DNA from 2 places in the Pseudocitrobacter corydidari genome. Region 2 is predicted to be linked to the other one. Evidence: predicted binding sites of a transcription regulator. Region 2 holds the regulator's gene; the other holds the start of a gene.
The links. The regulator Fur, encoded in region 2, represses iron uptake genes when iron is present. The targets are predictions, from matches to a motif close to ATAATAATGAGAACNACTATCAA.

Region 1 (7,578 bases), 2.3 Mb from region 2:
GGCTTTGCGCGGCGCGTATCTTCAGGAACATTGCTAACCAGACAGCCCGGTGCGAAACGCCGCCGGGCCTGAGGCTATTTTACACAATACGCGCGAAGCCTGCTGCTAAATCCGCGATAAGATCGTCAATGTTTTCTAAACCAATATGTAAGCGAATAAGGGTGCCGGTAAAGTCGACTTCGCCGCCGGGGCGAATCTCCGCCAGCTGTTCTGGCTGGTTAGGCAAAATCAGCGACTCAAAACCGCCCCACGAGTAGGCCATGCTGAACAGGGAGAAGTTGTCGAGGTAAGTCGCAAGCTCGGCATCGGTTAAACGCTTATTCAGCACGAAGGAGAACAGGCCGCTGCTGCCTGTAAAATCTCGTTTCCAGTATTCGTGGCCTTTACTGCCCGGCAGCGCCGGATGATTCACGCGGGAAACCTGCGGATGCTGTTCCAGCCATTCGGCAATTTTCAGGCTGCTTTCATGATGCTGACGCAGGCGAACGCCAAGTGTGCGCAGTCCGCGGCTGGTCATGTAGGCGGTGTCCGCATCCAGCATCTGGCCCATCAGATACGCATTTTCGCGCAGTTGCGCCCAGCAGCGTTCGTTGGATACCGCGGTACCGACCATCGCGTCAGAGTGGCCAATCAGGTACTTTGTGCCCGCCTGAATGGAGATATCGATTCCGAAATCGAGCGCCTTAAACAGCACGCCTGCTGCCCAGGTGTTGTCGATCATAATGATTGCATCTGGCGCAACGCTGCGCACGGCGGCAACAATCGCCGGAACATCGTGAACTTCCATGGTGATTGAACCGGGTGATTCCAGGAACACGACTTTGGTGTTGGGCTGAATCAGGTGCGCGATGTCGCTGCCGATCAGCGGGTCGAACCAGCTGGTGGTGACACCCAGTTTCCCCAGAATTTTGGTGCAGAAATCCTGGCTCGGCTCATAGGCGGTATTGGTCATCAACACATGATCGCCCTGTTCAACGAAGGCCAGAATCGTATTAGCGACCGCCGCTGCGCCGCAAGGGAAGAGGGCGCAGCCCGCGCCGCCTTCCAGTTCACACATCGCTTCCTGCAACGAGAAGTGGGTGAGTGTGCCGCGACGGCCATAAAAGAGTTCGCCTTTCGCGCGATTACGGGTGGCATGTTTCTTCGCCTCAACGGTGTCGAACACCAGCGAAGAGGCGCGCTGAATGACGCTGTTTACCGAACCCTGCGTGTACTTTTTACTCCGCCCGGCGTTGACCAGCGCGGTATCCAGGTGCTTATCTGCCATCTCTCTCCTGCCCATTTTTATACGTCTGGACGTCTAAACTATCACGATTATTGCAGGATGTACTCGCTCTTACCGCATAAAGCAGAAAATTTCTCAAAAAGCGCGGTGGTGACTTTTTTACTGCGTAAGCGCAAGGAAAATAAGTATGATTTGAGTCACTATGTAAATACTAATGAGAACTACTATCAATTCGACGTCGTTTTGATATTATTGTGCTCAGATTTTGTGATTTATGTCCTGGAGATACAGAGTGGGTAATAATTTGATGCAGACGGATCTCTCCGTTTGGGGTATGTATCATCATGCCGACATCGTTGTTAAAGTGGTTATGATTGGCCTGATTCTGGCATCCGTAGTCACCTGGGCTATCTTCTTTAGTAAGAGCGCAGAGTTGTTCTCCCAGAAGCGTCGCCTCAAACGCGAGCAGCAGCTGTTAGCGGAAGCCCGCTCTATCGATCAGGCGCACGAAATCGCCGCCGCCTTCCACGCGAAAAGCCTAAGCACGCAACTGATTCATGAAGCGCAGGACGAGCGCGAGCTTTCTGCGGGTTCCGAAGACAATGAAGGAATTAAAGAGCGTACCGGCTTCCGTCTGGAACGTCGTGTTGCCTTCGTGAGCCGTAGTATGAGCCGCGGTACCGGTTACCTCGCGACCATCGGCGCGATTTCCCCGTTCGTCGGTCTGTTCGGTACCGTTTGGGGTATCATGAACAGCTTCATCGGTATTGCGCAGACGCAAACCACCAACCTGGCCGTTGTTGCACCGGGTATCGCAGAAGCGCTGCTGGCGACCGCAATTGGTCTGTTCGCCGCTATTCCGGCGGTGGTTATCTATAACGTCTTCGCCCGTCTGATTGGCAGCTATAAAGCAAACCTCAGCGATGTTGCTGCGCAGGTTCTGCTGCTGCAAAGCCGTGACCTGGACCTCCACGCCAGCGGCGTGACCCAGCCGGTACGTTCCGCACAGAAATTACGAGTAGGTTGATGCCCCATGGCAATGCGTCTTAATGAAAATCTGGACGATAACGGCGAAATGCATGAAATCAACGTGACGCCGTTTATCGACGTTATGTTGGTTCTGCTGATCATCTTCATGGTTGCCGCGCCACTGGCGACGGTGGATGTGAAGGTCAATCTGCCTGCATCCTCCAGCCAACCGCAGCCGCGCCCGGAAAAACCGGTCTACCTGTCGGTGAAAGCAGATAAGTCGATGTTCCTGGGTAATGACCCTATTACCGATGAGAACATGGTGAACGCGTTGAACACGCTGACGGAAGGGAAGAAAGATACCACTATCTTCTTCCGCGCCGATAAAACCGTCGACTATGAAACGATGATGAAGGTGATGGACACCCTGCATCAGGCTGGTTATCTGAAAATTGGTCTGGTAGGGGAAGAACACGCGGGGGCGAAGTAAAGCCCTCGCCCCACACCTTAACCCTCTCCCCAAAGGGGAGAGGGGACAGATAGTGCCAATATCATGTCCTGCGCCAAACTACCCGCTTCCCTAATAAATACTTCCCCCCAAATAATTATTTTTTGTTGCTTTAAATTAAATTTCTTTCTGTTTTAAGTAGTAATTAAAATCACCACAAAGAATATATTCTTCCCCTCTGCTGGTAATGGTTAATAAACTCTCTACGCTTATTTATGGCGCTAAAAATACTAATAACATTACCTGTACAGTGCGGAACAATATGGATAAATCAAACAATATAAAAGCTCGCGGATCGCTGCGTGAAAGTATCTCTGTTTCGTCTATTCGCCAGCGGGCCGACGGCCAGATGCTGGCGCTGGTGTGGCTGCTTTGGGTTATCTCGCTGGTTGTGGGCTGGATAGCCGGGAATGGGCTGGTGGCGCTATTTTTCGCGACGCCGTTGGCGATTCTGGCCACGCTTGTCACTGCACTTTTTCGCGGGCGATTAATTTCAAGACTGTTTTTTGCGTTTATCCTGATGGCCTTTTCCGCACTGCTTATTCAATTGGGTGAAGGCGAAACGGAATATCACTTCTCTGTTTTTGTGCTTTTATCCGCGTTGCTGGCCTGGCGTGACTGGCGTCCGTTGGTGATGGGCGCGGCGGTCATTGCGGTGCACCATTTAGTCTTTAACTATTTGCAGGCCTATAACCTTTATCACATCGTTATTTTTATGCATACCGGCCTGCATATGGTGATGATGCATGGTGCGTTTGTGGTGGCGCAAACCCTATTCCTGGTCGTACTGGCGTTGCGTATGGAACAGGATGCGATATCTGCCAGTGAGGTAGCGAAACTGGCGGCGGTCATTAATTGTCAACCCGGAAGCCTGACCCTGGCGCGAGAATCAAACAACAGCCATTCGCCGTTCGCCCGTACCTTTAGCCGCACGCTTGGCGCGATGCGTAATACGCTGGAGCAGGTAAGTGGCAATGTCGTTCAGTTGCTGGACGCGTCGCACACTATTTTGCAGCGCAATACCGCGCTATCGGAACGTACTGATAGCCAGGCCAATTCCCTTGCCATCGCCGCCAGCGCGATGGAGCAACTGGCGAGCGCGGCGTCACTGACCAGCGAACAAGCCAGCGAGGCGCGCAAGCGTGTTTTACAGGCGTGCGATGTCGCAAGGCAGGGCGGGGAAAACATCCGCGCGGCGACGGCTTCAATGATGCATATTCGTGATGAATCACAGCAGATTAATAGCATTCTTGAGTTAATCGACGGCATCGCCTTTCAGACGAATATTCTGTCGCTGAACGCCTCGGTTGAAGCGGCTCGCGCAGGCGAACATGGCCGAGGGTTTGCGGTGGTCGCCTCTGAAGTGCGTTCGCTGGCGTTACGTTGTGAAGAGGCGGCGAAAGAGATTCGCCAGCTTACCGCCGCCTCGGTGAAAAGCACCCATCAGGGCGCTGAGCAGGTCGAGCTGGCGGGAAATACCATGCAGGCGATCATTACGCATATTGAAGGCTTACAGGACTCGCTGGAAATCCTCTCTTCGATGAGCGAACAGCAGCGCACCAGCGTGATGCAGATGAAGGGCAGTATCGCCAGCATTGATGCCAGCGTGCAGGAAAACGTCCAGCATGTGGCGCAGACCATGCAGGTGGCGCAGCAGCAACAGCGCTATACCGGCGAACTGAAAACGGCGATTTCGGTGTTCAGGTTGGTGTAACCTAACCCTAAATTGCTGATGTGAATTGTTGAAATGATGTTGCATGGTTGCGATATACTAAGCCGAATTGAGTTTATCGACAGGACACTATGGAACGTTTTTTTGAAAATGCGATGTACGCGTCGCGCTGGATTTTAGCCCCGGTATATTTTGGCCTTTCATTGGCGCTGCTGGCGTTGATGATTAAGTTTTTTCAGGAGATCTTTCACGTTCTGCCTAACATCTTTGAACTGGCAGAAGCCGATCTTATCCTGACGTTGTTATCGCTGGTCGATATGACGCTGGTGGGCGGTTTGCTGGTGATGGTGATGTTCTCCGGTTACGAAAACTTTGTCTCGCAGCTGGATATCAGTACCCACAAAGAGAAGCTGAACTGGCTGGGAAAAATGGATGCCACCTCGCTGAAAAACAAGGTCGCGGCATCCATTGTCGCTATTTCATCTATCCACCTGCTGCGGGTGTTTATGGATGCCAAGAATGTGCCGGATAACAAGCTGATGTGGTATGTGATTATCCACCTGACATTTGTGCTGTCGGCGTTTGTCATGGGATATCTGGACCGCTTAACTCGTGGTCAGAAGCATTAAAACGCGACTCGTGCCCGGTGGCGATGCGCCACCGGGCAAAGAGTGTGCTATTTATCCGACGACGCCTGCCACAAATTCAGTTGCCCATCGGCAACATGCTTATCAATCTGCGCCAGCTCTTCTGCCGTAAAGTTCAGGTTATTCAGGGCCTGAACGTTCTCTTCAATTTGCTCCGGTCGGCTCGCGCCAATCAGCACAGACGTTACACGATTATCTTTCAGCAGCCAGCTTAGCGCCATTTGCGCCATGCTTTGACCGCGACTCTGCGCCATCTCGTTCAACAGGCGCAGGCTGTTGAGGTTGCTTTCGCTCAACATGTTTTCTGTCAGGCCGCGTGCTTTTTTCCCTTCGGTCTGCATGCGTGAGCCGTCCGGAATTCCGTTGAGGTATTTACCGGTCAGCAGCCCTTGCGCCAGCGGGGTAAAGGCGATGCAGCCGACGCCGTTCTCTTCCAGCGTATTCAACAGGCCGCTTTTATCCACCCAGCGGTTGAGCAGGTTATAGGACGGCTGGTGGATAAGTAACGGGATTTTCCACTCGCGCAATAACTCAGCCATCTTTTGCGTGCGCTCTGGCGAATAAGACGAGATACCAACATACAGCGCTTTGCCGCTCTGCACCGCCTGCGCCAGCGCGGCAGCGGTTTCTTCCATCGGTGTGTTTTCGTCCACACGGTGCGAATAGAAGATATCGACGTAATCCAGCCCCATGCGCTTCAGGCTCTGGTCGAGGCTGGCGAGCAGGTATTTACGCGAGCCGCCTTTGCCATATGGCCCCGGCCACATGTCGTATCCGGCTTTGGTCGAGATGATCAGCTCATCGCGATAGGCGGCGAAATCTTCCCGCAGCAGGCGGCCAAAGTTCTCTTCCGCACTGCCCGGAGGCGGGCCGTAGTTATTGGCGAGGTCGAGGTGAGTAATGCCGCAGTCGAACGCTTTACGCAGCAGCGCGCGCTGGCTGTCGAGCGACTGGATATGACCGAAACTGTGCCATAACCCGAGTGACAGCGCGGGCAGTTGCAGGCCGCTGTTGCCGCAATAGCGATATTGCATCTGCTCGTAACGGGCAGGATTGGCGGACCAGGTCATAATGTCTCCTTGATTGTCTGATTTTTGAAACGCTGTTTCCAGATTAACGTTTTTGTCACAACCAACCCGTCGGCGGGATCACAATGCTGATGATTTATGGGCAATAAATCTGTCTTGTGCTTTTCTTAGTTAATGCCTGTTAATGGAGATCCCTTGATGACCCGACTGACCGCCAAAGACTTTCCGCAAGCGTTGCTCGATTACTACGACTATTACGCGCACGGTAAAATTTCAAAACGCGAGTTTCTGCAACTGGCCGGGCGGTACGCCGTCGGCGGTATGACTGCGCTGGCGTTGTTTAATCTGCTTAAGCCCAACTACGCGCTGGCGGAACAGGTCGAGTTCACCGACCCGGATATCAAACCGGAATATATTCGCTACCCGTCGCCCAACGGCCACGGCGAAGTGCGCGGTTATCTGGTCGCGCCGACGAAAGCCGCCGGAAAGGTACCCGCCGTGGTGGTGGTGCATGAAAATCGCGGGCTTAACCCGTATATAGAAGATGTTGCCAGGCGAGTGGCGAAGGCGGGCTATATCGCCCTTGCGCCGGATGGCCTCTCTTCCGTCGGCGGTTATCCCGGTAACGATGATGAAGGGCGCGAGTTACAGCAAAAAGTTGATCCGACCAAACTGATGAATGATTTCTTCGCCGCGATTGAGTTTATGCAGACGCATCCGCAGGCGACGGGCAAAGTGGGGATAACCGGTTTTTGCTATGGCGGCGGCGTGTCGAATGCAGCGGCGGTGGCTTACCCTGAGCTGGCCTGCGCGGTGCCGTTCTACGGGCGTCAGGCACCGGTCGCGGATGTGGAAAAAATCAACGCCCCTTTATTACTGCATTACGCGGCGCTGGATACGCGCATTAACGAAGGCTGGCCAGCGATGGAAGAGGCCCTAAAGGCGCATAAAAAAGTGTACGAAGCCTATATTTATCCGGGCGTGAATCATGGTTTCCACAATGACTCCACCCCGCGCTACGACAAGGCCGCAGCGGAGCTAGCCTGGCAGCGAACGCTGGCGTGGTTTGAGAAATATTTGCACTGAAAGTAAAGGCTGCAAATAGCACTGGATATCGCTCAAAAAGTCGCTATATAATTTTATATATAACGATTGAGGATTGTGCGATGGATAACCATTTTGGTAAAGGCCTGATGGCCGGGCTGAAAGCACCTTACGCCGACAGTGCGCAGAAGGTTCTGGGCTTTTGTTCTGACTATAAACGCGGGTTTGTGCTGGGGTTTTCCCATCGCATGTTTGAGAAGACGGGCGACCGGCAGCTCAGCGCATGGGAAGCGGGCGTCCTGACACGACGCTATGGTCTGGATAAAGAGATGGTGATGGATTTCTTTAAAGAGCACGAATCCAGCACGACGGTGCGCTACTTTATGGCGGGTTATCGCCTGGAAGGGAGATAAACCGGGTGGAATACACCCGGTTTCCATCGTTTAACCCTGACGTTTATCTTCCGTCTGGGTGTCGAAATCGCT
Region 2 (7,578 bases):
AGCAGGCTTTGTCGATGACTCCACGTTAACGGGCGGCATCTATTACTGGCAGCGTGAGCGTGACCGTAAAGATGTGACCGATAACGACAAATATAAAACCAACCTTTCTCACTCCACCTGGAACGCCAACCTTGATTTCCAGTCCGGCTATGCCGCTGATATGTTCGGCCTCGATATTGCGGCGTTTACCGCTATCGAAATGGCAGAATCCTCAGAAAGTGGTCACCCGAACGAAATTGCGTTCTCGTCTAAAAATAAAGGCTACTCGGAAGATTACTCCGGCGATAAAAGCGGTGTGAGCCTTTATAAAGCCGCTGCGAAATTTAAGTACGGCCCGGTTTGGGCGCGCGGGGGTTATATTCAGCCGACCGGTCAAACGCTGTTAGCGCCGCACTGGAGCTTTATGCCTGGCACCTATCAGGGTGCAGAAGCGGGTGCGAACTTTGATTACGGCGATGCTGGCGCGCTGAGCTTCTCCTACATGTGGACCAATGAATACAAGGCCCCATGGCATATCGAAATGGATAATTTCTACCAGAACGATAAGCGCACGAAAGTCGATTATCTGCACTCCATCGGTATGAAATATGACTTCAAAAATGATCTGGTGCTGGAAGCGGCATTTGGTCAGGCGGAAGGCTATGTCGATCAGTACTTCGCCAAAGCCAGCTACAAATTTGATATCGTCGGTAGCCCACTGTCTACCAGCTATCAGTTCTACGGTACCCGCGATAAAGTGGATGACCGCACCGTAAACGATATTTATGACGGCACCGCATGGTTGCAGGCGCTGACCTTCGGTTACAAAGTGGGTCAGGTTGACCTGCGTCTGGAAGGGACCTGGGTTAAGGCTGAAGGCCAGCAGGGCTACTTCCTGCAGCGTATGACGCCAACCTACGCCTCCTCGAACGGTCGCCTGGATGTATGGTGGGATAACCGTTCCGACTTCAACGCCAACGGCGAAAAAGCGGTGTTCTTCGGTGCGATGTATGACCTGAAGAACTGGAACCTGCCGGGCTGGGCTGTAGGTGCATCATACGTCTACGCCTGGGATGCCAAACCGTCTACCTGGCAGATCAACCCGGACGCGTACTACGACAAAAACAGAACCATTGAAGAGTCTTCTTACAGCTTTGACGTGGCATACACCGTACAGGAAGGCCGCGCGAAAGGTACGCTGTTCAAACTGCACTTCACCCAGTACGACAACCACTCCGATATCCCGAGCTGGAGCGGTGGTTACGGCAACATCTTCCAGGATGAGCGCGACGTGAAATTCATGGTTATCGCACCGTTCACCATCTTCTGATAAGTATTCAGGCGGGCCGCAGCGCCCGCCGTGTCGTATAAGGCTAATAACATGAAAAAAACAGTGATGATTGCTGCGCTGGTCGCGGCGCTGGCGGGCTGCGCTCAGTCTGAAGCACCAAAAGAAGATACGCGTTTAAAAGATGCCTATAGCGCCTGTATCAACACCGCAGAAGGCTCGCCGGAAAAAATCGAAGCCTGCCAGCAGGTGCTGAACGTGCTGAAGCAGGAGAAGGCGCACCAGCAGTTTGCCAATCAGGAAACCGTGCGGGTAAGCGATTACCAGGCGTGCATTCTGGCGAGAAAAACCGGTAACGATCAGGCCGTGAAGAAAGATTGCGGGTTAATCTGGCAGGAAATTCGCAGTAATAATACTCCCCGTTAAGATAACGTGCCCGATGAGCTTGCTTGTCGGGCACGGCTGCATGAATGTGCAAACTAAGCGGGTATCAACATTATCGTATTCCCAGGTCGAAGCGATAAGACGAATTGTCCTGCCTCATCGGTGTGCCATTGAAGGTGACTGAAATCGATTACGGCACACTCCGGACCACCGTTTTGTAACGCCTCGCTACCTACGCCAACGCAGTACGTACCCGCGCTGACAGCGGAGGTGATCCCGCTGTGGGAATCTTCAAAAACTAATGCCTTATCTGGTGTGATCCCCAGCCGCGTTGCCGCCAATAAATAGGGATCAGGCCACGGTTTTCCTCTTTCGACGTCATCACGTTCGACAACGGTTGAAATAGCATCGTCTGCGCCCAGCATATGAATGACACGATCGATTTTCTTGCGCCAGCCGCTGGTGACGATACCGATGGTGATCCCTGCATGGTGTAGGGCTGTAATAAACTCGGCAACGCCCTTAATGGGATCGTAATCTGCATTATTTTCTGCATCGATAATGTACTGCTGAACGAACGCCTGATCTTGCAGGGAAAGATCGTTGAATAATGCGTGAATCGTATGTGGCCCCGGCTGACCATGAATGTGCCGGGCAATATCCGCATCGCTGATATCCCGGTTATAAAGCTTGCCTGCCTCCCTCCATGCCTTTTCAATCACGAGGTTAGAATCGATCAACACGCCATCCATATCAAAAAGGACAGCAGTCAGTACGGGCATCGCTTGAGTCATTTTTCCCCCTGTATCTTCTGAAAACATCCTGTGACTTTTTATGGATAATCGGTTGAAACAGAGGCTATGTATAATGCTATTTTTTCGCGCAGGGATAAAAAACGGGAATGGAAAATCGCCGACTACAGGCATTTGTTACGCTCGCGGAGCAGGGGAGTTACCATGCCGCTGCAGATGCGTTGTGTATCACTCAGCCTGCGTTAAGCAAACAGATCCAGGCGTTGGAGCACGATTTGAATTTGGTGCTTTTTACCCGCGGACGTCATGGCGCAACGTTGACACCTCAGGGGAAATTGTTCTATCCCGAGGCGTGCGAATTTCTGGTGCGTTACCGCGAATTGCGGAAATTTGCCGGGGATATCAAACGGGGGGCGACAGCCAAACTCGCCCTCGGGTTTGGGCTATCGACATATTCTCTTACGCCGCAATGGATTAATACTTTTCAGGCGCGTTTTCCTGATGTCACCGTCTCGCTCAACAACATTCCTTCAAGTGTGCAGTGCCGAATGCTGCTCGAAGGAGCGCTGCATATTGGTTTCTTGCGGCTGCCCGTTCTGCCGCCTCTGTCACATTTTGTGATTAAACAGGAGCGTCTGGTGCTTGCCGTTCCCGCGAATGCGTCTGTAAAAGAAGGGTTACATCATCTTGTTGAACACTATCCGTTATTACGACTGAGTACGCACGCCGCGCCGTGTCTGGCTGAGCAGGTTCGCATCATCCTCGCCGAGCAGTTTCCCGATGTGCATGCGGTATCCGTTTCCGACGATATGCATTCTTTACTGGCGCTGATCGGTGGCGGTAACGGTATTGCCTTTTTGCCTGAGAGCATCTGTAACGTTCTGCCCGCCGGGGTAAAAATGGTCGAACTGGCTAATGTCAAAGTGGGGTGGGAAATTGCGATGGCCTGGGATCCTACGCGAGAGCATGAAGGACGGGACAATTTTCTGCGGATGGTGATGGAAATGAAGCCATAGACCACCATAAAAAAACCAGCCCGTAAGCTGGTTTTGTCATTTCAGTGTGAAAATTACTTCTCTACGCCATCGTGCGCGTGTTCATCTTCGCGGCAGTCGCCCTCAGCACAGTGACCATACAGGTACAGGCTGTGGTTGGTTAAGCGGATACCGTGTTTCGCGGCAATTTCACGCTGACGAGCTTCGATGGAATCATCGCTGAATTCGATAACCTTGCCGCAGTCGAGGCAAATCAGGTGATCGTGATGGTGTTGTTGAGTCAGTTCGAAAACGGACTTGCCACCTTCAAAATTATGGCGCGTGACAATGCCCGCGTCATCAAACTGGTTCAGAACGCGGTAGACGGTAGCCAGACCAATCTCTTCACCCATGTCGATCAGGCGTTTGTATAAGTCTTCCGCGCTGACATGGTGATTGTCTGGTTCCTGAAGCACTTCCAGGATCTTTAACCGGGGAAGTGTGACTTTCAGGCCAGCCTTCTTTAATGCGGTATTGTTGTCAGTCATGCGGAATCTGTCCTGTTGCTAAACGATTGACTTCCAAACGCGGAAGTAACACAGAGAGTGCACCGAGTGTAATGCGTCTCATTATAGAATGACGCCTTCTAAATGAAAACAGCAAGACCTGGGCGAATAAAGATTTCGAAAACGAGGCTTGACCAGCAAACTCGCTAAATTCAGAAGATATTGTACAGATTTACGCTCAAAAGTTAAAAAATTGTAGCTATTATTTTGATTGCTTCTACCTATTAATGCGGCGCGATTTAAAAAATCACGCCGCATTAAGAATCAGGCGTTTTTGATCTCTTCCAGATGCAGCTCTTCAGAAATCTGTTTTACCCATTTTTCTACACGTTCAGCGGTCAGTTCCGGCTGGCGGTCTTCATCGATAGCCAGACCTACGAAGTGATCGTCATCAGCCAGCCCTTTAGACGCTTCAAAGTGGTAACCGGCTGTTGGCCAGTGGCCGACGATGGTCGCACCGCGCGGTTCAATGATGTCGCGGATAGTGCCCAGCGCATCACAGAAGTATTCCGCATAGTCTTCCTGGTCGCCGCAGCCGAACAGTGCAACCAGTTTCCCATTGAAATCAACTTCTTCCAGCGTCGGGAAGAAATCGTCCCAGTCGCACTGGGCTTCACCGTAGTACCAGGTAGGAATACCCAGCAGCAGAATGTCGAATGCAGCCAGGTCTTCTTTGCTGCTCTTGGCAATGTCATGCACGTCGGCAACGTCTTTACCAAGCTGTTTCTGAATCATTTTTGCAATATTTTCGGTATTGCCGGTGTCGCTACCAAAGAAAATGCCAACGATTGCCATGAGTTAAATAACCTCTTGAAACTTAATGATATGGTGGTGGCGTATTGCCCACAGATAAGGGCAATCATAGCAGAACAGAGAAGGGTGCGGAATCAGCAATCGTACCGGACTGCACACTCTGCTACATGAAAGCGGGATTTTACGAAATTTTCAGAGCTTTTCCTGCGCGCGAAGCACGGCTAACTGGCTCATCAGAATCTCTTCGATAAGCTCACTGCGACTCATATCGCGCGCGGTTGCCAGTTCGTTCAGAGCATCTACCGCATCGTTATTGAGTTTCAGCTCGACGCGCTTCAGACCGCGAACTTTATCGCGTTTTAATTGATTACGCTTATTGATGCGCAGCTGTTCGTCACGCGAAAGCGGATTGGTTTTGGGTCTTCCCGGCCGACGCTCATTTGCGAACAAATCAATTGTCGTGCGGTCCGTTTGTTCTTTTGCCATGATTCAGAGTGACTTCGGGGAAACAAGCTACCGGGAAACGCCCGGTGCAGACAGCGCGCAATCATACATCAGTGCAACCGACACGCCAACGACCACGGCCATAATGGCGCGCGGTCGTTGAGTTTTTAATCAGTCTGCTAAATATCGGCGGATGGCGCGCAGCACCGCGTCCGGTTTTTCCGCATGCACCCAGTGCCCGGCGCCTGCAATGACGTGCGCACGCGCCTGCGGGAATTGCGAGAGCAGGTCGTCACGGTAAGCTTCGGTAACATAAGGCGAATTTCCGCCTGGGATAAACAGCGCCGGATGATCCCACGCCGGAATCGTCTCCCAACCGACGATGTGCGGATACTGATCCCACAGCACGGGTACGTTGAAACGCCACTCGCCGTCAACAAACGACTTCAGCAGAAACTGAATCACACCTTCTTCGGCTAAAAATTCGCGCATCACGGTTGCCGCCTGCTGGCGTGAGGAGACACCTGCGTTGGTGACCGCGTTAATCGCCGCAAAAATTTCATCATGGCGACGCACATGATAATCCACCGGCGCGATATCAATAGCGACCAGATTATCGATGCGTTCCGGAGCCAGCGCGGTCAGGGCCATCACCGCTTTGCCGCCCATCGAGTGACCAATCACCGTGGCTTTCTCAATGTTGTGGGCGTCGAGGGTATCCAGCAGATCCTGGGCCATCGCCGGGTAGTTCATCTCGTCCGCTCGCGGAGAAAGACCGTGATTACGCATATCCACTTGCAGGATATCGTGGTCGGTCACCAGGTCGCGCGCCAGTACGCCAAGGTTGTCCAGGCTACCGAAAAGGCCGTGAACGAGCAGAATGGGGGAATTATTGTGCAGGTTTTGTGCAGATTGCGCTCGGGTATTCAATTTCATAGCAAAGTTCTTTTTTTCGCTCTGTCGGGTTAGGGTATTATGTTGGACATTCTCACGTTCAGGGGCAAGATACGATTTTTATCCCATTTTTGCCGCTATCCTGGTATGACGCTATCCGCTGTTGGGTTTTGAACATATAATCCCAGCAACTTGTATTCAGAAAAATTATTGCACTGGATTAAGATGAAAACGATCGAAGTTGATGACGAACTCTATCGCTATATTGCCGCCCACACACTGCACATTGGCGAGAGCGCATCCGACATTTTACGGCGAATGCTGAAGTTTTCCGCCGCATCACAACCTGTTGTTGCTGCTCCGGTTGCCAAAGCTGAAGTTGCGCCTGCTCAGGTTGCTCCAGTTGCCGAGGTAAAACCGGTTAAAACCGCGAAAGATAAAGTTCGCGCGATGCGTGAACTGCTGCTCTCTGACGAATATGCTGAGCAGAAAAAAGCCGTCAATCGCTTTATGCTGATCCTGACGACGCTCTACAAACTGGATAACAACGCGTTTGCCGAAGCGACGGAATCGCTTCATGGGCGCACGCGTGTCTACTTTGCCGCCAACGAGCAAACCCTGCTGAAAAACGGTAATCAGACTAAACCGAAACAGGTACCTGAAACCCCATATTGGGTGATCACGAATACCAACACCGGTCGTAAATGCAGTATGGTGGAACACATTATGCAAACCATGCAGTTCCCCGCTGAATTAATCGAAAAGGTATGCGGCACAATCTAACCCTTGCATAAGAAGGATCAAGCAATGGCAAACCATAACCGTGCGGGCCAGCCTGCACAACAGAGTGATTTGATTAACGTCGCCCAACTGACGTCTCAGTACTATGTGCTGAAACCGGAAGTGGGTAACGCAGAGCATGCAGTGAAGTTCGGTACTTCCGGACACCGTGGTAGCGCGGCGCGCCAGAGTTTCAATGAACCTCATATTCTGGCGATCGCGCAGGCTATCGCCGAAGATCGTGCGAAAAACGGCATTACCGGCCCTTGCTTCGTCGGTAAAGATACCCACGCGCTCTCTGAACCGGCGTTTATCTCGGTACTCGAAGTGCTCGCGGCAAACGGTGTGGATGTCATTGTGCAGGAAAATAACGGCTTTACGCCGACCCCTGCTGTGTCGAATGCTATTCTGGTCCACAACAAAAAAGGTGGTCCATTGGCTGACGGTATCGTGATTACGCCGTCTCACAACCCGCCGGAAGACGGTGGTATCAAATACAACCCGCCTAACGGTGGCCCGGCCGATACGAACGTTACCAAAGTGGTGGAAGATCGCGCCAATGCGCTGCTGGCCGATGGCCTGAAAGGCGTGAAACGTAATTCTCTGGATGCCGCGCTGGCGTCCGGTCATGTGAAAGAGATGGATCTGGTGCAGCCGTTCATCGAAGGGCTGGCGGATATCGTCGATATGGCGGCTATCCAGAAAGCGGGCCTGACGCTGGGCGTCGATCCGCTGGGTGGTTCCGGTATCGAATACTGGAAACG

Region 1: a site for Fur is predicted at 1,434-1,456, ahead of exbB (tol-pal system-associated acyl-CoA thioesterase). Genes of this name have one in related genera too.

What each region holds. Positions count from the first base shown of each region.
Region 1 covers NZ_CP087880.1:4,613,757-4,621,334, forward strand. Annotated here, with positions in the region: gene metC (cystathionine beta-lyase) at 80-1,267, opposite strand; gene exbB (tol-pal system-associated acyl-CoA thioesterase) at 1,518-2,252, shown strand; gene exbD (TonB system transport protein ExbD) at 2,259-2,684, shown strand; gene G163CM_RS21585 (methyl-accepting chemotaxis protein) at 2,965-4,416, shown strand; gene G163CM_RS21590 (TIGR00645 family protein) at 4,506-5,003, shown strand; gene G163CM_RS21595 (aldo/keto reductase) at 5,051-6,091, opposite strand; gene yghX (YghX family hydrolase) at 6,248-7,135, shown strand; gene G163CM_RS21605 (DUF2623 family protein) at 7,216-7,506, shown strand; gene yghU (glutathione-dependent disulfide-bond oxidoreductase) at 7,537-7,578, opposite strand, start outside.
Region 2 covers NZ_CP087880.1:2,322,466-2,330,043, reverse strand. Annotated here, with positions in the region: gene chiP (chitoporin ChiP) at 1-1,309, shown strand, start outside; gene chiQ (ChiQ/YbfN family lipoprotein) at 1,361-1,693, shown strand; gene G163CM_RS10830 (HAD family hydrolase) at 1,747-2,445, opposite strand; gene G163CM_RS10825 (LysR family transcriptional regulator) at 2,553-3,419, shown strand; gene fur (ferric iron uptake transcriptional regulator) at 3,473-3,925, opposite strand; gene fldA (flavodoxin FldA) at 4,208-4,738, opposite strand; gene ybfE (LexA regulated protein) at 4,889-5,182, opposite strand; gene ybfF (esterase) at 5,312-6,076, opposite strand; gene seqA (replication initiation negative regulator SeqA) at 6,260-6,817, shown strand; gene pgm (phosphoglucomutase (alpha-D-glucose-1,6-bisphosphate-dependent)) at 6,842-7,578, shown strand, end outside.